Regions from separate parts of the Vibrio mangrovi genome, predicted to be linked through region 2. Evidence: predicted binding sites of a transcription regulator. Region 2 holds the regulator's gene; each other region holds the start of a gene.
What was found. Region 2 encodes MetJ, which represses methionine synthesis genes. Its sites were predicted from a motif close to TTAGACNTNTANANGTCTAA; they were not measured.
Positions count from the first base shown of each region.

Region 1: the regulator MetJ is predicted to act here: its motif matches at 4,648-4,667, upstream of metH (methionine synthase).
Region 3: the regulator MetJ is predicted to act here: its motif matches at 2,302-2,321, upstream of metA (homoserine O-acetyltransferase MetA).

Region 1 covers NZ_AP024883.1:469,611-476,749, forward strand. The annotation lists rRNA gene OCU74_RS02015 (23S ribosomal RNA) at 1-2,160, shown strand, start outside; rRNA gene rrf (5S ribosomal RNA) at 2,242-2,357, shown strand; tRNA gene OCU74_RS02025 (tRNA-Asp) at 2,450-2,526, shown strand; gene OCU74_RS02030 (cation:proton antiporter) at 3,243-4,523, opposite strand; gene metH (methionine synthase) at 4,715-7,139, shown strand, end outside.
Region 2 covers NZ_AP024883.1:3,330,724-3,337,862, reverse strand. The annotation lists gene zapB (cell division protein ZapB) at 231-473, shown strand; gene metF (methylenetetrahydrofolate reductase) at 567-1,457, opposite strand; gene OCU74_RS14875 (bifunctional aspartate kinase/homoserine dehydrogenase II) at 1,674-4,085, opposite strand; gene OCU74_RS14870 (O-succinylhomoserine (thiol)-lyase) at 4,085-5,251, opposite strand; gene metJ (met regulon transcriptional regulator MetJ) at 5,522-5,839, shown strand; gene OCU74_RS14860 (glutathione S-transferase family protein) at 6,007-6,657, shown strand; gene OCU74_RS14855 (malic enzyme-like NAD(P)-binding protein) at 6,728-7,139, opposite strand, start outside.
Region 3 covers NZ_AP024883.1:1,563,426-1,570,564, forward strand. The annotation lists gene OCU74_RS07050 (hypothetical protein) at 1-188, shown strand, start outside; gene pilW (type IV pilus biogenesis/stability protein PilW) at 564-1,208, opposite strand; gene metA (homoserine O-acetyltransferase MetA) at 1,335-2,276, opposite strand; gene OCU74_RS07065 (hypothetical protein) at 2,562-2,792, opposite strand; gene OCU74_RS07070 (chemotaxis protein) at 3,265-4,245, shown strand; gene OCU74_RS07075 (DUF2726 domain-containing protein) at 4,369-5,034, shown strand; gene OCU74_RS07080 (GGDEF domain-containing protein) at 5,059-6,147, opposite strand; tRNA gene OCU74_RS07085 (tRNA-Val) at 6,401-6,477, shown strand; tRNA gene OCU74_RS07090 (tRNA-Val) at 6,497-6,573, shown strand; gene OCU74_RS07095 (Gfo/Idh/MocA family protein) at 6,672-7,139, opposite strand, start outside.

The sequences.
Region 1 (7,139 bases), 810 kb from region 2:
TAATGTTGAAAAATTAGCGGATGACTTGTGGCTAGGGGTGAAAGGCCAATCAAACCCGGAGATAGCTGGTTCTCCCCGAAAGCTATTTAGGTAGCGCCTCGGACGAATACTACTGGGGGTAGAGCACTGTTAAGGCTAGGGGGTCATCCCGACTTACCAACCCTTTGCAAACTCCGAATACCAGTAAGTACTATCCGGGAGACACACGGCGGGTGCTAACGTCCGTCGTGGAGAGGGAAACAACCCAGACCGCCAGCTAAGGTCCCAAATTACAGCTAAGTGGGAAACGATGTGGGAAGGCTCAGACAGCTAGGATGTTGGCTTAGAAGCAGCCATCATTTAAAGAAAGCGTAATAGCTCACTAGTCGAGTCGGCCTGCGCGGAAGATGTAACGGGGCTAAGCTGTAAACCGAAGCTGCGGCAATGTGATTTATCATATTGGGTAGGGGAGCGTTCTGTAAGCGGCTGAAGGTGTGCTGTAAGGCATGCTGGACGTATCAGAAGTGCGAATGCTGACATGAGTAACGACAAAGGGGGTGAAAAACCTCCTCGCCGGAAGACCAAGGGTTCCTGTCCAACGTTAATCGGGGCAGGGTGAGTCGACCCCTAAGGCGAGGCCGAAAGGCGTAGTCGATGGGAAACGGGTTAATATTCCCGTACTTGTTGTGAATGCGATGGGGGGACGGAGAAGGCTAGGTGGGCCTGGCGACGGTTGTCCAGGTTCAAGTGCGTAGGCTGTGGGATTAGGCAAATCCGGTTCCACAACAGGCTGAGACACGATGTCGAGCTGCTACGGTAGTGAAGTCATTGATGCCATGCTTCCGGGAAAAGCCTCTAAGCTTCAGTTCACAAGAAATCGTACCCCAAACCGACACAGGTGGTCGGGTAGAGAATACCAAGGCGCTTGAGAGAACTCGGGTGAAGGAACTAGGCAAAATGGTACCGTAACTTCGGGAGAAGGTACGCTCCTGATGGTGAAGTCCCTTGCGGATGGAGCTGACGGGAGTCGCAGATACCAGGTGGCTGCAACTGTTTATTAAAAACACAGCACTGTGCAAAATCGTAAGATGACGTATACGGTGTGACGCCTGCCCGGTGCCGGAAGGTTAATTGATGGGGTTAGCGTATGCGAAGCTCTTGATCGAAGCCCCGGTAAACGGCGGCCGTAACTATAACGGTCCTAAGGTAGCGAAATTCCTTGTCGGGTAAGTTCCGACCTGCACGAATGGCGTAATGATGGCCACGCTGTCTCCACCCGAGACTCAGTGAAATTGAAATCGCTGTGAAGATGCAGTGTACCCGCGGCTAGACGGAAAGACCCCGTGAACCTTTACTACAGCTTGGCACTGAACATTGAGCCTACATGTGTAGGATAGGTGGGAGGCTTTGAAGCAGTCACGCCAGTGATTGTGGAGCCGACCTTGAAATACCACCCTTGTATGTTTGATGTTCTAACTTAGGCCCGTAATCCGGGTTGAGGACAGTGCCTGGTGGGTAGTTTGACTGGGGCGGTCTCCTCCCAAAGAGTAACGGAGGAGCACGAAGGTGGGCTAATCACGGTTGGACATCGTGAGGTTAGTGTAATGGCATAAGCCCGCTTGACTGCGAGAGTGACGGCTCGAGCAGGTGCGAAAGCAGGTCATAGTGATCCGGTGGTTCTGAATGGAAGGGCCATCGCTCAACGGATAAAAGGTACTCCGGGGATAACAGGCTGATACCGCCCAAGAGTTCATATCGACGGCGGTGTTTGGCACCTCGATGTCGGCTCATCACATCCTGGGGCTGAAGTCGGTCCCAAGGGTATGGCTGTTCGCCATTTAAAGTGGTACGCGAGCTGGGTTTAGAACGTCGTGAGACAGTTCGGTCCCTATCTGCCGTGGGCGTTGGAAGATTGAAGGGGGCTGCTCCTAGTACGAGAGGACCGGAGTGGACGAACCTCTGGTGTTCGGGTTGTGATGCCAATCGCATTGCCCGGTAGCTAAGTTCGGAATCGATAACCGCTGAAAGCATCTAAGCGGGAAGCGAGCCCTGAGATGAGTCTTCCCTGGCACTTAAAGTGTCCTGAAGGGTTGTTCGAGACCAGAACGTTGATAGGCAGGGTGTGTAAGTGCTGTGAGGCATTGAGCTAACCTGTACTAATTGCCCGTGAGACTTAACCATACAACACCAAAGGGGTTTTAGGGCTCTGAAGAGACTTGATTGTGAATATGAGAATACAGCTTTCCGGATTAGAAGAATTTGCTTGGCGGCCATAGCGTTTTGGACCCACCTGATTCCATGCCGAACTCAGAAGTGAAACGAAACAGCGCCGATGGTAGTGTGGGGTCTCCCCATGTGAGAGTAGGTCATCGCCAGGCTTACATTATGTTTTTGTCTTTGAGAAGATGAGAACGAGGCTAAATGAAGCAGCAGTTGCATCAGACTTGATTTAGCAGACAGATTGAAAAGTGGAGCGGTAGTTCAGTTGGTTAGAATACCGGCCTGTCACGCCGGGGGTCGCGGGTTCGAGTCCCGTCCGCTCCGCCACTTATTTGAAGCCTCAGTTGCAAGACTGGGGCTTTTTTACGTTCTGGCGGCGGGTTCAGTGGGTTCACCTTTTATAGAAAGACCGCGGCCTGTTACACCGGGGGGCGCGCTGTCCTTTAAATGGAAAGGGAGTCCCGTCCGCTCCGCCACTTATTGAAGCCTCAGTTGTAAGACTGGGGCTTTTTTACATTCTGGCGACTGGTTTCTGTTGTTTTGCCCCAAAGGTTTCAGCCTGCTTACACCGGTTTCCACGCTGACCAACCTATCCATTCTGAATCTATTCCGGCCTCCTAAGCCCGAATGATGTATAGATATATAAATATATAAATATATAAATATATAAATATATAAATATATCGAGGATGCATATTTGTATGAAAAGAGAATATAGCAATAATGAGGAAGGATATAGATTAGAAGTAGTGAAGGTAATTTACTTGCCCTAACTTACCAGAAAACATAATTTCCCATCAACGCAACATATCCTCAAGATCAAATAGCGATCCAATTCGGAGATCACAGAATAGCCTGTGATCTACATTTCTATTTTGAATTATCGAATGGCTTTGTGCTTCATGAGATTGTTGAAAAATCTTAATAGGAAGATCTGGATTATTAGATGGGGGATTTCCATGGAGTGAGGTTATAGCCATTGAGACGGGAATAACGACTCACCGCCTCAATACGCTTTCTACAATATAGCCAAATGAATAGAACTACTCAGTACCGGCCTCAATTTTTTTGGCTTTTTCTATCATCGGTGTAATCGTTGAGCCCTGAACCAGAATTGAGAAAACCACTACAGCATAGGTCATTACCAGAATAATTTCTTTCACATCAATGAGTTTTTCCGGGATAACCAAGAAGCCTGACGGTATAGAGAGTGCCATAGCTAGGGCTAAACCGCCTCTAAGTCCTCCCCAAGTCAATATTCTCACTGACCATCTGTTGTATTGGCGATAACGTTTGAATCCGATATATGACACGTAGACACTGAGATATCGTCCTGCCAATACCAGCGGTACTGCAATTGCCATCATGATCCAGTCTTCTTCATGGAATTCGAAGAGTAGCATTGACATCCCGATCAACAGGAAAAGGACACCGTTGAGAAACTCATCAACCAGTTCCCAGAAATGGTCCAGATGCTCTTCACTTTCTTTGGAAAACCCAATAAAGCGGGTCCAGTTGCCAATCATGATTCCTGATACGACCATAGCCAATGGACCTGACACATGAATAATTTCGGCGAATGCATAACCTGCGGTAGGAACACCAATGGTAAGTAATAACTCCATTGAGTGGTCATCGGTTGAGCTAATGAGATAATGAAATACGATCCCCAGAGCTAGTCCGTAGACTATCCCGCCAATAGCTTCCTGAATAAACAGCAGAGATACACTTCCGACTGTCGGTGGCTCAGAACCAAAAGCGATTGTAAATATTGTTACGAAGATAACTAGGCCAAAACCGTCGTTAAACAGTGACTCCCCCTCGATCTGAGTCGATATTCTTTTAGGTGCATCCAGTTTTTTCACAATGGCAAGAACGGCGATCGGGTCGGTAGGAGAGATCAGTGCGCCGAACAGCAGACAGTATACCAGATCGAAGTTAATACCGATTAGCTGGCAGATGCCATATAAGGAGAAGCCGATAAAGAAAGTGGAGAATAGTGTTGCACCAAGAGCAAGTACCGCAATTTCCCATTTTTGATCTTTCAGGTTCGGGAGTTTGATCCCAAGTCCGCCTGCAAAGAGAAGAAACCCTAAAATTCCCTTTAGAAGGAAGTTTTCAAAGTTGATGCTACTCATCGTAGTTGTCGCAATTTGGGTCAAGTGAAACCAGTCGTTTTGACCTGCAATTAAGATAAGCAAAGAAAGCATCATTGAACCTGCAGTAATTGCGATAGTTGTCTGCATTCTGCTTATCTTACTGTTTAGAAAAGCAATAATCATCGCTGCGGCAGCAAGAAAACATAGCGTATGGTAGACCGACATTCTTCTCTCTTCACATCTGAAAAACTAGGTTTGAAATTTTCCTTTGATGCCGGGTAAATAGCAATCATTTTTTCTTATAGTGAGAAGATTCATTTTCGTGCTAAATTGTTCTATATAGATCCGTATGGACGTCTAGATTTCTAATGGTTGTATGGTAGGATGGAGCAAAAATAAAGGGATGGGTCGTTAAAGTGAGTAGTGTTAGACATCAGATAGAAGAGCAGCTTCGGAAACGTATTCTGTTGATTGATGGTGGTATGGGTACCATGATTCAGGGGTACAAATTACAGGAAGAGGACTATCGCGGAGAACGTTTTGCTGACTGGCATAGTGATTTGAAGGGTAATAACGATCTACTTGTATTGACTCAACCAGATTTAATCAAAGAAATTCATTCGGCTTATCTCGAAGCCGGTGCTGATATTCTTGAGACCAACACATTTAATGCAACCTCCATCGCGATGGCCGATTATGATATGCAGTCTCTAAGCAATGAGATTAACTTTGCTGCTGCTAAATTAGCCAGAGAAGTTGCGGATCAGTGGTCAGTTAAAACACCGGATCGACCTCGTTATGTCGCTGGGGTTCTTGGTCCGACAAACCGAACATGCTCTATTTCTCCGGATGTAAATGATCCGGGATTCCGTAATGTCACTTTCGATACTTTGGTTGCTGCCTATTCTGACTCGACCCGGGCATTGATCAAAGGTGGTGTCGATCTGATCATGCTTGAAACAATCTTTGATACGCTTAATGCGAAAGCCTGTGCTTTTGCTGTTGAGAGTGTGTTTGAAGAATTAAATATTACATTACCTGTTATGATCTCAGGGACAATTACTGATGCCTCCGGACGAACACTTTCTGGCCAAACGACAGAAGCATTTTATAACTCATTACGGCATGTTCAACCTTTATCATTTGGTTTGAATTGTGCCCTTGGCCCGGATGAACTGCGCCCTTATGTCGAAGAGCTGTCCCGAATATCTGAATCTTTTGTCTCTGCTCACCCCAATGCCGGTCTTCCTAATGCTTTTGGTGAATATGATCTATCCCCGGAAGAGATGGCTGAGCATATTAGCGAATGGGCAAGAGCTGGCTTTTTGAATCTGGTTGGAGGATGTTGTGGAACCACTCCGGAACATATCCGCCATATATCTTTGGCTGTGGAGGGTGTAAAGCCGCGTACTTTACCTGAGATTCCAGTAGCGTGCCGATTGTCAGGTCTGGAGCCATTACAGATTGAGAAAGATACACTGTTTGTCAATGTTGGTGAACGGACAAACGTTACCGGTTCTGCCAGATTTAAGCGTTTAATTAAAGAAGAGCTTTACGATGAAGCTTTAGATGTAGCCAGACAACAGGTTGAAAATGGTGCTCAGATCATCGATATCAACATGGATGAAGGGATGTTGGATGCTGAAGCTTGTATGGTGCGCTTCTTAAATTTATGTGCTTCTGAACCAGAGATTTCAAAAGTCCCGGTGATGGTCGATTCTTCCAAATGGGAGGTTATTGAAGCTGGCTTAAAATGTATTCAGGGCAAAGGGATTGTTAATTCAATCTCGATGAAAGAAGGAAAAGAAAAGTTTGTTCATCAGGCTAAGCTGATTCGTCGTTATGGTGCTGCTGTTGTTGTGATGGCATTTGATGAAGTCGGTCAGGCTGATACCCGTGAACGGAAAATTGAAATTTGTACCAATGCTTATCGTATCTTGGTTGATGAAGTCGGTTTCCCTCCGGAAGATATTATTTTCGACCCGAATATTTTTGCTGTCGCAACAGGGATCGATGAGCATAATAACTATGCGCTTGATTTTATCAATGCTGTCGGTGACATCAAAAGGGATCTGCCTTATGCCATGGTATCTGGCGGTGTCTCGAACGTTTCTTTCTCTTTCCGGGGAAACAATTATGTCCGGGAAGCCATTCACGCAGTATTCCTCTATCACTGTTTTAAAAATGGTATGGATATGGGGATCGTAAATGCCGGACAGCTCGAGATTTACGACAATGTACCTGAAAAGCTTAGAGATGCGGTTGAAGATGTTGTTCTGAACCGGCGAGATGATAGCACAGAGCGTCTGCTGGAGATCGCAGAAGAGTATCGTGAAAATGCTGTCGGTAAAGCGGACGATGCATCAGCACTGGAATGGCGAACCTGGCCGGTATCTAAACGCCTGGAACATGCACTTGTGAAAGGGATTACGGAATTTATTACCGAAGATACTGAAGAAGCCAGACAGCAAGCCTCAAAACCTCTGGCGGTGATCGAAGGTCCGCTCATGGATGGTATGAATGTGGTCGGTGATCTGTTCGGTGAGGGAAAAATGTTTCTTCCGCAGGTGGTGAAGTCTGCCCGGGTAATGAAGCAGGCGGTTGCCTACCTCGAGCCATATATAAATGCAGAGAAGCAAGCTGGCACTTCCAATGGAAAAATCCTGTTGGCGACAGTGAAAGGCGATGTGCACGATATCGGTAAGAACATTGTCGGGGTAGTTCTTCAGTGTAATAACTACGAGATCATTGATCTTGGTGTCATGGTTCCCTGTGAACAGATACTGAAGGTTGCGAAAGAAGAGCAGGTCGATATTGTCGGTTTATCCGGACTGATTACAC
Region 2 (7,139 bases):
TTGCACTCGATCAAAGCGTCATTAGATCTTCATGACTATTTCTTCCGGTAAATGATAATTCAGAAAGCCGGGGTAGTTGCGAAAGTAAGAATCATGTCAATTCACGCCGCTTTTTTAATCGAATGGTGAAAATATTCAATATAGCGCGTGTTTCTCCGGTCATGCCTGAGTAGAATGGGTATATCGTAAAATCATAATTGCAAACGCCGAATCGTAAAGGATATTTAAGCATGTCTTTTGAAGTGTTAGAGAAACTAGAAGCCAAAATTCAGACTGCCGTTGATACAATCACTCTGCTTCAGATGGAAGTCGAAGAACTGAAAGAAGAGAAACAAAAGTTGATCGACGAAGCGAATCAGTTGAAAAGCAGTCGGGACGAACTGGAACAGCGTGTACAGGATATCCAACAAGAACAGGCTGCATGGCAGGAACGTATCCGTAACCTGCTTGGAAAGATGGAAGATGTAGAATAAGGCGTCGTATTTGTTACGAAGTTAAAAGAGTATTCCATAAAAATGCCGACATGATGTCGGCATTTTTTTGTCGGAGAGAGCCTGAAGTAAAGCTTAATTTTGTGGTCTGATACCCAGTGTATGACACAAAGCATAGGTCATTTCTGCCCGGTTCAGGGTATAGAAGTGAAAATCTTTTACCCCTTCCCGGCAGAGTATCCGGACCATATCGATTGCCTGACTGGCACCGACAAGCTGACGTGTGGTTGGGTCATCATCTAACCCGTCGAATTGTTTACTCATCCAGCCCGGAACCTTGACATTGTTCTGAGCGGCAAAACGGGCTGCCTGTCTGAAGTTGGAAACCGGCAGAATTCCCGGTACGATTTCGACATCGATCCCTGCGCTGACACAACGATCTCTGAATCGCAGATAACACTCGACATCGAAGAAGAATTGAGTAATTGCCCGGTTTGCACCGGCATCAACTTTGCGCTTCAGGTTGAGTAAGTCCGCCTGAGCACTTTTGGCTTCAGGATGTACTTCTGGAAACGCTGCGACTGAGATATCAAAATCATGGCGAGACTTCAGCAAAGTCACCAGATCAGAAGCATACATATCCGGTTTACCGCCGCCTGGAGGAATATCGCCACGGAGTGCCACAATATTCTGAATGCCATTGTCCCAATAGTCATCGGCAATCTGAATGAGCTCTTCACGAGTGGCATCAATGCAGGTCAGGTGTGGCGCTGCAATTAAACCTGTCTGTGATTTAATTTCTTTAATAATCGAATGGGTTCTGTCCCGTTCTCCAGAATTGGCGCCATAAGTGACGGAAACGAATTTGGGCTGAAGAGTTTTCAACCGGTGAACCGAGTTCCAGAGAGTCTCTTCCATCTGAGGTGTACTGGGTGGAAAAAATTCAAAAGAAACGTTGAGGGTTCCGGATAGTTCACTAATGTTTTGGTTCAGAGCATCAATATGGCCAGCATATGAGTATCCCATCTTCTCTCTCCCGTGAATGATGGCTTATCGGATAGTGATTTGACGTTTAGACGTCTATATGGCTAGATATTCTCTTGAATTCTTTTTCATGTCAACATTATAAACATGAATTATATTCATGTTTATATGAGTGCTTTTCACATTATTTAGTTTAGAAACAAATAAGGAGCCAGCAGGCTCCTTATCTCTGTAATTTGTGATCAGCGTGTAGACTTGTTATAGCAAGCTGGAGAGCAGGTTGATATCCGACTGAATCGCTCCGGCAGTGACATCACGCCCAGCGCCGGGTCCACGAATGACCAACGGGTTATCTTTATACCATTTGCTTTCAATCGCAAAGATATTATCGCATGGCAACAGATTTGCTAATGGATGTTCCCGATGTAATGCTTCTACACCAACAGAAGCCTTGCCTGACTTTTCCAGACGGGCAACGTAACGCAGGACTTTGTCTTCTCTCTGCGCTTTGGCCAGACGTTCAGCAAGCTGTGTATCGAGTAGTGCGCCCTGATCAAGAAAATCATCCAGTGAAAGCGACTTCAGCTCATCCGGCACCAGAGACTCAACTGTGACCTGATCCGGTTCAATATCCAGTCCTGATTCACGTGCCAGAATGACCAGTTTTCTCATTACATCGGAGCCATCCAGATCGTTTCTCGGATCGGGTTCTGTTAAACCTTGTTGCCAGGCCAGATCAACCAGTTCACTAAACGGAACAGTGCCATCGTATTGCTGAAAAAGCCAGGACAGTGTTCCGGAGAAGATCCCGGAAAGAGCAACGATCTCATCACCACTTTCCCGAAGATCCCGAACAGTGTGGTTTATCGGCAGACCGGCACCGACGGTCGCGTTGTAAAACCAGTGACGACTGATTTTTGAGAAAGAGTCTTTGACCTGATAGTAGTACTCACTACTCGAAGAGCCAGCCACTTTGTTGGCTGAGATGAGATGCATTCCTTGTTCGGCAATCTGGATATACTGAGATGCAAGTTCAGCACTGGCCGTCACATCCAGAACAATGACATCATCATAACCCCGGATTGTTCCCAGATTCAGGAGCCATTCCTGTCCGTCATTCGGAATCGATTCTTCATGAAAACGCTGTTCGACGCTGGCTGGATCAATCCCTTTATCATCAAACCAGTAGGTTTGACTATCGACGATTGCAACCAGTTCAAAATTCATTCCCCGGCGCTTTTCCAGTTCTGCTTTCTGTTCGGCAAACAGTCTGAGCCAGCTGGAACCGATATTGCCCTTGCCACAGAGCGCGAGAGCGATACGCTTTTGTGCCTGAAAGAGCTGGGTATGCAGTTTGTTCACAAAGGTTTCTACCGCCGTCTGGCGAAGAATGGCGACCAGACTCAGCTCTGATTCTGATTCAAAGATAAACTCAATCGGAGCTTGTTTGAGTTGCTGGTAAAATCCGAAACAGTGATTGGCATTATTCGTTACTCCTGCACCGACAGCCGCGACCAGCGAATAACCTTCTTTGAGACGAATTTCTGCTTCAATTGCTGCATCCTGTAAGTAGGACAGCGCTCCGGAAGCAATCTCAGCCGTGTAAGCCACTTGTAAACGGTACTGATCGTCTTGTATGTCGTAGGCGAGTGGTGTGAGCTGAGCCCGTTTCAGTTGTTCGATAACCTGATTTTGCATACGCTGGAAATCGTGTCCGCGTGCAAAAGTAAGCTCAATCAACAGGACTTCATCCAGCGAGGTGATAATTTTAGCTCCACGTCCTGAAGCCAGAACCCGTTCGATATGGGTTGAGCCGGATTCGGGGTCATAACTGCACCGCAGATGGAGATCAATGGCACTCTGTGCCACTGGCTGTAATGTCCTGCTATGCAGAACCGGAGCCGCAAGACGTGCAAGTTCACTGGCTTCGTCCAGACGGAGCAGCGGCAGCAGGCAAGCATCGGCGACGACTCTTGGATCGGCACTATAGACGCCGGCGACATCGCTCCAGATCGTGACCCGTTCAACTTCTGCCAGTGCGCCGATGATCGTTGCCGAATAATCAGAACCATTGCGCCCGAGCAGTACTGTTTCTCCGGCATCGTCCTGAGCGATAAAACCCGTAATAATAATTCTCTGGTGAGCATGCTGAGCCAGAATTTCTTTCAGTAACGGGTAGGATTTTGCCCGATCTACTTCTGGCTGAGTTTCCCGCTGAGCCCGTAAAAATGCTCTGGCATCCTGTGCAATTGCCACCAAGCCCTGTTGATTGAGCAAAGCTGCCATTAAACGGGATGACCAGATTTCACCATGCGCCAGCACTGATGCCTGTTGTGGCGCTGTTAGAGGTGCACTCAATTCGGCCAGTTGTGTGAGTTCGTTTGTCAGTCGCGTTGTCAGTGCCTGAGCAGCTTCACCTTCGAGTAATTCGTCAATTAACTGGGTCTGAAATTGTTGAACATGTTTTAAAATCTCCTGTGCCTGTTCTGGTGCAACAGCGAGATGTTCAGTAAAAGCAATGAGCTGATTGGTTGTTTTGCCTGCGGCTGAGACGACAACCAGATCATGACTTTGTGAATACTCTTTCAGAATTTGAGCAACGCGGCGATAACACGCCGGATCTGCCAGACTACTTCCTCCAAATTTATGGAGATGGCGTACGGTTGTCATCAACGGGTCTCCTTTACCTGAGCCAGAGCCTGATCCAAATCTGCAATTAGATCTTCAGCATCTTCCAGACCGACAGACAAACGCAGCAGTTGCAGGGACACGCCAGCTTTTTTCAGAGCCTCTTCGCCCATTGCCCGGTGTGTCATTGTTGCCGGGTGGCAAATCAGACTTTCTACGCCACCCAATGATTCCGCCAGTGAAAATAGCTTGAGTTGGCTGACAAATTGCTGAAGTTCTTCATAACTGCCGGCAAATTCAAAACTGAGCATTGAACCGAATCCACGTTGCTGTTTTTTCGCAATTTCGTGTCCCGGATGTGAGGGCAGGCTCGGGTGATAGATGGCTCCGATAAGTTCATGAGATTGCAGATAAGCAAGAATTTTTTGTGAACTCTCTTCGTGGCACCGCATCCTTGCACCCAGCGTTCTAAGCCCTCTGAGTGTCATATAACTATCGAATGGTGTACCGGAAGCGCCGATACAGTTAGCCCACCAGGCCAGATCTTCTGCATGTTTTTTGCTTTTACTGATAATCACGCCACCAATTACATCGGAGTGACCATTGATATATTTGGTCGTTGAATGGACGACAAAGTCTGCTCCAAGAGATAATGGTTGCTGGTAGACCGGGGTCAGAAAGGTATTATCGACGGCAACCAATGCACCAGCCTGTTTCGCCTGCTGACAGATTTTTTCAATATCGACCACCCGAACAAGCGGGTTGGACGGTGTTTCCAACAGAATGAGTTTAGGCTGCTGTGCCAGAGCTTCCGCCATGGCATCGTCATCGCACTGATCGACAAACAGTACGCGAAAATCACCTTTGTTGGCTCGGGTATTAAATAGACGATAAGTGCCACCATAACAGTCATTGGGCGCAATAATCAGATCTTCCGGCCCAATAAACGCAGAAATCCATAAGTTGAGTGCTGATGTTCCACAATTGGTGATAACGGCTCCCTGACCACCTTCCAGTTCAGAAAGTGCCTGTTCCAGAAGTCCGCGATTCGGATTACCGGAGCGGGTATAATCATATTGAGGAACTTCCCCGAATGCCGGAAATCCATAATTCGTTGAGAGATAAATCGGGGGAACAACAGCATGGTACTGCGTGTCTGACTCAATACCTGTTCGAACGGCGATGGTTGCAGGTTTGCGAGCGCTCATATCTGATTCCTTCCTGTTGACATACTGATGTCATTAATTAGTGGGGGCTGTCGCTGAAAATCTCAATCAGAACCGATTGAATATGGCTACTCACTTTACTGATAATTTTGTGGGACGTCAATACTTCTAGACGTCTATATGTCTTTGCTTATAGCAGTAAATAAAGCTAAAATTAGTGCCTACTTTTTTATATATCCAAATGACCCAGAATCCCGCATATTGAGGTTGTTTGGGCATAATAATGACGATTCCGCGCAATAAGGGGAAGCAATGGCTGATTGGAATGGTGAATACATAAGTCCTTATGCAGAGCATGGTAAGAAAAACGAGCAGGTCAAGAAAATTACGGTTTCTATCCCGTTGAAAGTACTTAAAGTTTTGACAGATGAACGGACAAGACGTCAGATTAATAATTTACGTCATGCAACAAACAGTGAGCTCTTATGTGAAGCATTTTTACATGCCTATACCGGTCAGCCTCTGCCGACGGACGAAGATTTGCGTAAAGATCGTCCGGATGACATACCAACAGAAGCGAAAGCGATAATGACTGCGATGGGCATCGAATTTGAGTCTTATGACGAGTAATGCTGGCGCTTTTCCTGTTCGGTACACCAGACAAGACTGATTTCCCAATACTGGTTGGCTGAATGAAGCCGCTTAAAGCCCAGGTGAGTATCAGTCTGGTCGCGCTTACGTTAAAAATAACACTGAAAGACAAGTGTTACTTTTACCTGAAATAAAGAAGGTCAGAGATGATTTATGTTCACTATCTTGAGCAGTCCCGGGCATTGCGCGTCATATGGTTATTAGAGGCTCTCAAACTTGAGTACGAAGTGATTCACTATGCCAGAGATCCGAAAACCTGGGGCGCTCCGTCCTCTCTGACTGCGATTCATCCTTTGGGTAAATCACCGATAATTGTCGATGGAGAGCAGACGGTCACTGAATCGGGTGCGATTATTGAATATCTGATTGATACTTATGACCATGAGCGACGTTTCAGACCAGAGTCGGGACAGGCATTGCTTGATTACCGTTACTGGTTACATGCAGCGGAAGGTTCGTTCATGATGTGGCTGGTGATGCGGCTGATTTTCATTAAATCGGGGGAAAAAGTACCATTCCTGTTGCGGCCTTTGATTCGTTCTTTTCTTGATAAGGTGGATAAACTGGTAATTGAGCCCCGTCTGACAACCTTCTTCCGCTATATCGATGATTTTCTCGGTCAGCATATGTGGTTTGCCGGAGAACAGCTCAGCGGTGCAGATTTTCAGATGATTGTAATATTGCTGATGGCGGATACGCGGGCTGATCTTTCTCCATATCCGAATATTCGACGTTATATAGCACAGGCCACGCAACTGGATAGCTATCAGCAAGCAATGCAAAAAATACCTGCCTGAATCCCCGTCAAACAAAGCAAAGAGGATACATCAACGATGTATCCTCTTTTTCATTCAGAACATGATGTTATCAATCTTCCATATAGCCTTCAGGCATTGGAATCCGGGCAACACCTGAATCTACGGCTGCCTGTGCGACGGCTCTGGCTACCCGAGGCAGTAACCGTGGGTCCATCGGCTTAGGAATGATGTATTCCGGTCCGAATGACAGGCTATCAACGCTGGCTGCTTTTAGCACTTCAGCCGGAACCTCTTCTTTTGCCAACTGGCGAATAGCTTCTACTGCGGCAATCTTCATTTCATCGTTAATTTCACTGGCCCGAATATCCAGAGCACCGCGGAAAATAAATGGGAAACACAGAACATTGTTGACCTGATTCGGATAATCCGAACGCCCGGTCCCCATGATCAAATCATTGCGAACCTTATAGGCCAGCTCCGGTTTAATTTCCGGATCCGGGTTTGAACAGGCAAATACGACT
Region 3 (7,139 bases), 1.8 Mb from region 2:
ATACATTCTATGTTGTTATGACTATCGCTGTTGTGTGGCTGATTGGTCTGGTGATCCGGGAATATGTTCGTATACGGCATCGTGCTGAGTATGTACAGAAACTCAGAAAGCTACATTATAAGGAAAGGCATCAATTGAAATCTGAGTATCCGATGAAACGTTTGAAACGGCCAATGCGGCGAAAATAATATTGTTATTGCCCTATATTCTCAAGGTTTAGTGCACTTCCGGTGAGTGATTTCTGCTGCCCTGAACTCTGCATCCTGAAGATAAGTTGAGTATAATGTATATAGGAGGCCGAGATGAATATTCATGTTTTTTATTACACGCCGTGTAAACCTGACTGGTTATGCGGACCGGCAATAATTGTGATAGGAATACTTCTCGCAATTGGGCTCGTTTTATTTATCCGGCTGGTTATCAGAGAATATTTACGGATTCACCGGACACAATATGTTTTAAAACGCAGAAGCCTTCATTACAAAGAGAGACATAAATTAAAACCTTATCATCCGATGCGCTGGCCAAGAAAACCCCGCGATTGATCCTTAGTATTTGCTGCTTTACGGATAGAGCTGCCGGTGAAATTTCCGGGACTGTGCTGTTTCACCAAAATATTGAATAAATCTATTTAAGTGTATTCTGGCGAGAGCGTACTGCTGCGCTTTTATTTCGGTCCGGATCAGATAAAACTGAGACTGGAATCGTTTTGGGTCATGATTCAGTGCCTGTAAAAAAAATTGCTGTGCCTGAAATGAGTCTCCGGATTTCAGTGAGCAGAGACCGGCATTTTCATAACTGGCCGCAATCTGAGGGTAATCCGGCCTTGAATAAACCCGGGCGAAGAATTGCTGCGCCTGCCTGACCTTTCCTTGCTTACATAAAAATGTGCCGTAATTATTGAGAATATCCGCGTGATTCGGATGATCATCTAATGCCTGTAAGTACTGCTTTCTGGCTTTGTCTGTTTCGCCGACCGTTTCGTAATAATAGGCCTGTGCAAGTTGCAGCCGGATGTAGTGTGGTGCAATTTCGGCTGCCTGTAATAAATTACTCAGTGCCTTCTGAGGTTCGTGACGCTGAAGATAGGCAATACCTAATGTAATTCTGGCATCCGCAACATTTTGGTTGTCAGAAGTATGTTGTGAGTTGAGGCTACACCCGGAAATATAATAGCCACATCCCAGCAGAATCAGTAAACGTTTCATATTCTCTCCATTTATCAGCGAATGATAGAGCGATAAAACGGAGATGGAATACAGTGATGTCTGTCTTGCGACTCAGATAAAAAAAGCAGTCTTTTATCTGACTGCTTTTGAGAAAATCAACATGGCCTAATCATCTTTCGTGAATTTATCTTCACTGAAATGTTCCAGATCGTACGGTGTTTGCTGGTAAACACAATAGTTGAGCCAGTTTGAAAACAACAGGTGGCCGTGGCTTCTCCAACTGGCAATCGGCGGATTGTCGGGATTATCATTCTGGTAATAATTCACAGGAACAGTAGGTTCCAATCCTTCCCCTAAATCGCGGATGTACTCGCCGTGTAACGTCATGGCATCATACTCAGGATGACCGGTGACGAAGACATGACGCTTATCCTGACTGGTTGCCAGATACATTCCGGCATCCTCAGAAGTGGCAAGGATATCCAGATCTGTATTTTCCTGAATAAAATCAACAGGGAAATCAGCATATCTGGAATGAGGAGCAAGGAAAGAATCATCAAAGCCCCGAATCAGCGGGTGAAAATCTTTCTGGAGCGAATGTGTATAAACTCCGGAGAGTTTCTCTTTGCGGGTCAGTTTCGGTAATCCGTAAAGAATATTGAGCCCAGCCTGAACTGCCCAGCATACATATAAGGTTGAAGTTACATGGTTTCTGGCCCACTGAATAATCGATTCCAGATGTTGCCAGTAGACGACATCTTCAAAAGCAACCAGTCCCAGAGGTGCGCCGGTTACGATGAGGCCATCAAAGTAGCGGTCTTTGACCATTTCGAATTGACGGTAGAACGTATTTAAATGTTCTTCGGGTGTATTGCGGCTAGGGCGGTTATCAATGCGTAAGAGTTCTACATCGACCTGGAGCGGACTATTGGAAAGTAATCGTAAAAACTGAGTTTCAGTCTCAATTTTTTTAGGCATCAGATTCAGGATAAGAACTTTTAGCGGTCTGATTTCTTGCGTCGAAGCACGAGATTCATGCATGACAAAGATGTTCTCATGCAGCAGAACATCGGTTGCAGGAAGTTGATCAGGAATCTTTATCGGCACAGCTTAACTCTCACAATAAATCTATCTGGACGTCTATACATCTAAACTTAACCGAATCGATCGCATATGTCGACAGAAAAAATCAAGAACCGTTGCTGATGAGTATTTTTTAGTGCTGTCATGTATAGAGTAGTGGCGTTGTGACACTTATATATTCATCAGTTTGATATGAACTGACTGTGGATATTAATTAAAAGAATAACCACAGATAAGCAGTTAAGCCTGAGTATTCAGCTTATCTGTGGATGTATACACGTGTGATGAGATGACAGACAACTGTTGGATTTACCTATGAAAGCTTGGACAGAAAAAATCCGCCCGCCATATAAGTTTATGTTTTCCTTTCATTGATAACAGTACGTCTTTGCCTTTCATTTGAGGAAATGCGAATAAAGGAGGCAATTCATCCACATCACTCGGTACCGCTTTGTATGCGCGGATACAAGTAAAGGTTGAATCTAAATTGTCTACCAGCATATCGTGAGATAAACAAATACCTAGCTCATCGCGTATCATTGTATGTTCCTTCTATCTATGTTTTCCCAAAGGTGTAACGCATACTTCCCGGATGATATTTTTATATGAAATAATTCCAGCATCCCTGCATAAAAAGTATACAACCTATTTGACAGGTCGATGGTTCGAGGCCTGAATTTCCTTGTGATCTTTGCCAAAAATTATTATGAAATTTCTAAAGTTGTTTTCGTGATAAACCCCTCTTGAATCTGCTGGTGGTCCGGGTAAATTAACCGAAAATAACGTCGTGAACTTAGCTGATGAATTTATTGTTATTTTTCTAAAATCCTGACAATATAAATTTTAGAACACCTTGTTATCGGTTCCGGACTCTGATGAAGATGATCTATGTTTGAGATGAACCCAGTGATTTTCGCTGAAACTGCATCTTGAGGCCATTTGGGTATACAATAACAATGTCAAAGTTGCTGTTTTTACAGCCCGGTTCAATTCAGAATAGAAGTAGAGCGGTATGAGTCATCCAACAAGTACGATCTTGACAGAAAGTGGAACAAATGAATTAGAAATCATTGAGTTTCATATAGAAAAACGGCTGCCTAACGGCGGAACCAAGACTTGTTACTACGGTATTAACGTCGCAAAAGTCCGGGAAGTAATTCAGGTTCCCGAAACCACGGATTATCCTAATGCTCAGCCGCATATGATCGGTGTGTTTTCTTCCCGGGATATTTTAACTCCTCTGGTCGATTTAGCCGGGTGGCTTGGTATACCCAAATCACCGGATGTCGAAAGTAAGTTTGTTATCGTGACAGACTTCAACCGGATGACCAATGGGTTCCTGATCGATAGTGTCAGCAGAATTCATCGTATTTCCTGGAATGATGTGGAGTCGCCAAGCCAGTTTCTTGAAGCCGGAGAGCAGGACTGTGTGGTTGCAGTCGTGCGGAAAGAAGGGCATCTGATTATGATTCTGGACTTTGAGAAAATCATTGCTGACATCAACCCTGAGCTGAGTATGGAAAAATATGATGTCAGAGTAGATAAAAGTATCGATCTGAATCAGAAGATGATTAGTAAGAGAAATGCGAAAACAGTCATGGTTGTTGATGATTCTGCATTCATTCGCAGCCTGATTCAGGATACGCTCAGTTCCGCCGGTTATAACGTGATTGCCTGTAAAGATGGCGGTGAAGCGTTTGAAAAACTGATGAATATTGAAAAATCAGCGGCAGAGGAAGGTGTTCAGGTTCGAGAGCTGATCGATGCGATTGTAACCGATGTTGAAATGCCTCGTATGGACGGTATGCATTTGGTGAAACGACTGAGAGACAACGCATCGTACGGTGATATTCCAATTGTCATGTTCTCTTCGCTGATGAGTGATGATAACCGTCATAAGGCATTATCACTGGGAGCCAATGATACCATCACCAAACCGGAAATCGGCAAACTGGTGACCATGATGGATCAATACATTTTCGAGTCTGCATAGTCAGACTGAAAGTGTTATCTGCGAAGTGATGGGTCTATTGATTGTTCTGTGTACACCGACATTTCTGTGTCGGTTGTATGAGTGAAACGTGCTGTAAGAAAATAACCGGAGTTTTTTATTACGATGCTGAACATCTTTCTTATTGTTGCATTGTTAGTCTTGTTCTTTATTTTTGCACAGCGCTATTTAATTAAAGAAGATGACAGTAAAGAATATGCCTATCGGCGGTTCGGACCATTACTTAATCCGGCGGAGAGCACGTTTTACCGTGCGTTAATTGATGCCGTAGGAGAGCAGGGCGTCGTATTTGCCAAAGTCAACATGGCACAGTTGCTGGTACCAACAGGCCTGAAGAAGAAAAAAGACCTTTTTATTGCCAGTAACCGAATCTCAAAATACTGTTTCCAGTTTGTGGTGTGTGATCCCAGAACATTTGAACCCCGGGCAGTCATTGAACTGGATAATGGTAAATCACTGAGTAAAGCTAAAATCGAACGGGAAAAGCTGCTGATGAGTGTCTGCCGGTCAGCGAATATTCCGTTGATTGGGACAACCATTAAATATAGTTATCAGGTGAGCCGGCTACGGCGATTGCTGGCGGCTCACATCGATTTGATTGAAGTCGATAAAGAAGTTCGTTTCTGTAAGAAATGTGGTAGTCCGATGGTGATTCGCGTCGCTACTCAGGGAGAATATAAAGGTCGGCGTTTTTTCACCTGTAGCCGTCAGCCTCATTGTAATTATACTGAGAATTATAATGTCGTTTATGAAGATGAGGAGGAAGATTAGTTTGGGAATCTGTGTGGCGCGGTGTTAAACCGATTCGTAATGTTCGACCTCTTCTTCGGTTGTTGACGTTTTAGCACCGGTTTGACAGATCCGTACCTGATTTTTACCGTTTTTCTTAGCCTTATAAAGCTCAATATCTGCCAGTTTCAGGATGTCCGAAAGGTTGTCGCCATTACGGTAACGACAGATACCGATGCTTAGTGTCAGTTGTAATCGTTTGTCTCCGAAGCTGAACAGATGGCTACTCACGGTATGGCGTAGTTTTTCCCCGATTTTTTTTGCTTCATCAAGATCCATGTCAAACAGAGTAATACAAAACTCTTCACCACCAATGCGAAAGAGATTTTCATCTCCGACAATACGACTAATAATCAGACTGGTTTCTATCAGTACCTTATCACCGATGTCATGACCAAAACGGTCATTGATCTGTTTGAAATAGTCGATATCAAGAATCAACAGACTCAGATGTTGCTTCTCTTTTTTCGTACTCGTAAAACGGTGAAACGCTGTCGATAAGGATAAGCGATTGTGTGTTCCGGTTAGTGAATCTCTGGAAGCCAAATACATCAGTGAGTTTTCAATGTCTGACCGGTTTGACTCATACAGATGAGAAACTACCCAGATGCCAACGTAACACAGAACGAGATTAAACATGCTTTCTAGCATGTTGTAGGTGTCATTGTGACTAAATTTGATGGCGATAATCACGGACTGGATCAGCAGAAATATTCCACTTGTGTACATACCGTGCCTGATGCCTAGTAGTAAATACAGCATCATTGGCGCAAAAGAACTCCAGATAAAAAGTCCCTGAGTGACAGGTTGCGAGTATGTGCCGAGAAGCAGCATGAACATCAGATAATAAGCGTAAGAAAGGATATATTTCTGAGAATACCGTTTCTGTTTGATCCGGGTATAAACTGAGCAGGAATAAACCGAGAGAATACATTCGGCGAAAGCCATAACGTATTCGTTTTGATGGACAAAATGAAAGATAGCAAAGAACAGGGCAATCAATGTTAAAAATAGACTGATACCGGAAAGAACAGATGTTCTGAGTAAGTATGATTTATTGGGTAACCGATCATCCATTTTAAGAGCATTCTGCATATGTTCTAGCCAATTGGCGTATGTTACGCAATCGTTGTAATAGTTCAACTGGTTTTATGGGTGAATGTCACAAAATTAGACATAAATTATATTTATATCCGTAAAGATTATGCCGATATCTGGTGAAAATTACTTCGAATTGAACAAAAAATTTCCATGTTGGTGATCTTAAAGGCAATCAGTTCATTTTCAGGGAAATTTTTCTTGCACAACGCTAAGACTGTCGTTAATATCCTTCCCGTTCTTGATTGATGCGTCCGTAGCTCAGTTGGTTAGAGTATCGCCTTGACATGGCGGGGGTCGGTGGTTCGAGTCCACTCGGACGCACCATTACAAGAAAGCACAATCTGCGTCTGTAGCTCAGCTGGTTAGAGTATCGCCTTGACATGGCGGGGGTCGGTGGTTCGAGTCCACTCAGACGCACCAGAATTTCAGATAAAGCCCGCATCTTGCGGGCTTTATTAGTTTCAGAAGATTGTCTTTTCACAGACTGCTTTCAAACGGATCGCTTTCAACTGAATGTTTTAACTTTCATGTTGACTGGCTGACTGCTCAATAGTATCTATGATTTCATGCAGGGAGACAGCGTCTTCAAAATTGGGTGCCAAACGGCTGCCCGTCTCAATATCCTGATAAAGCCGGGTATACATGCGGGCAACGTTGCGTACTGTTGCTGATTCCGGCCAGCCCTGATAGTCGTCTTCTGCTGGCATGAGTAGCTCCAACTCTTTCTGTGCACCTTTAGCACCTTTAACCGTGAGCTGAATCATCTGTGCATGACCCAGACCACCGGTTACCTGAATATCACCTTCCGTACCATTGATTTCCCAGAGTAGATTCGTGCCACGGGAAACTCCGCCGCGGTAATGAACTGAAAGTGCTGCGCCACTGGCAAGTGTTCCCTGAACCAGAATCTGGTCGGGAACTGTTTTAGGACGGGTTTCTCCGGTATCGGTGACTGTTACAGCGTCAAACTGACTGATAAAACGTGC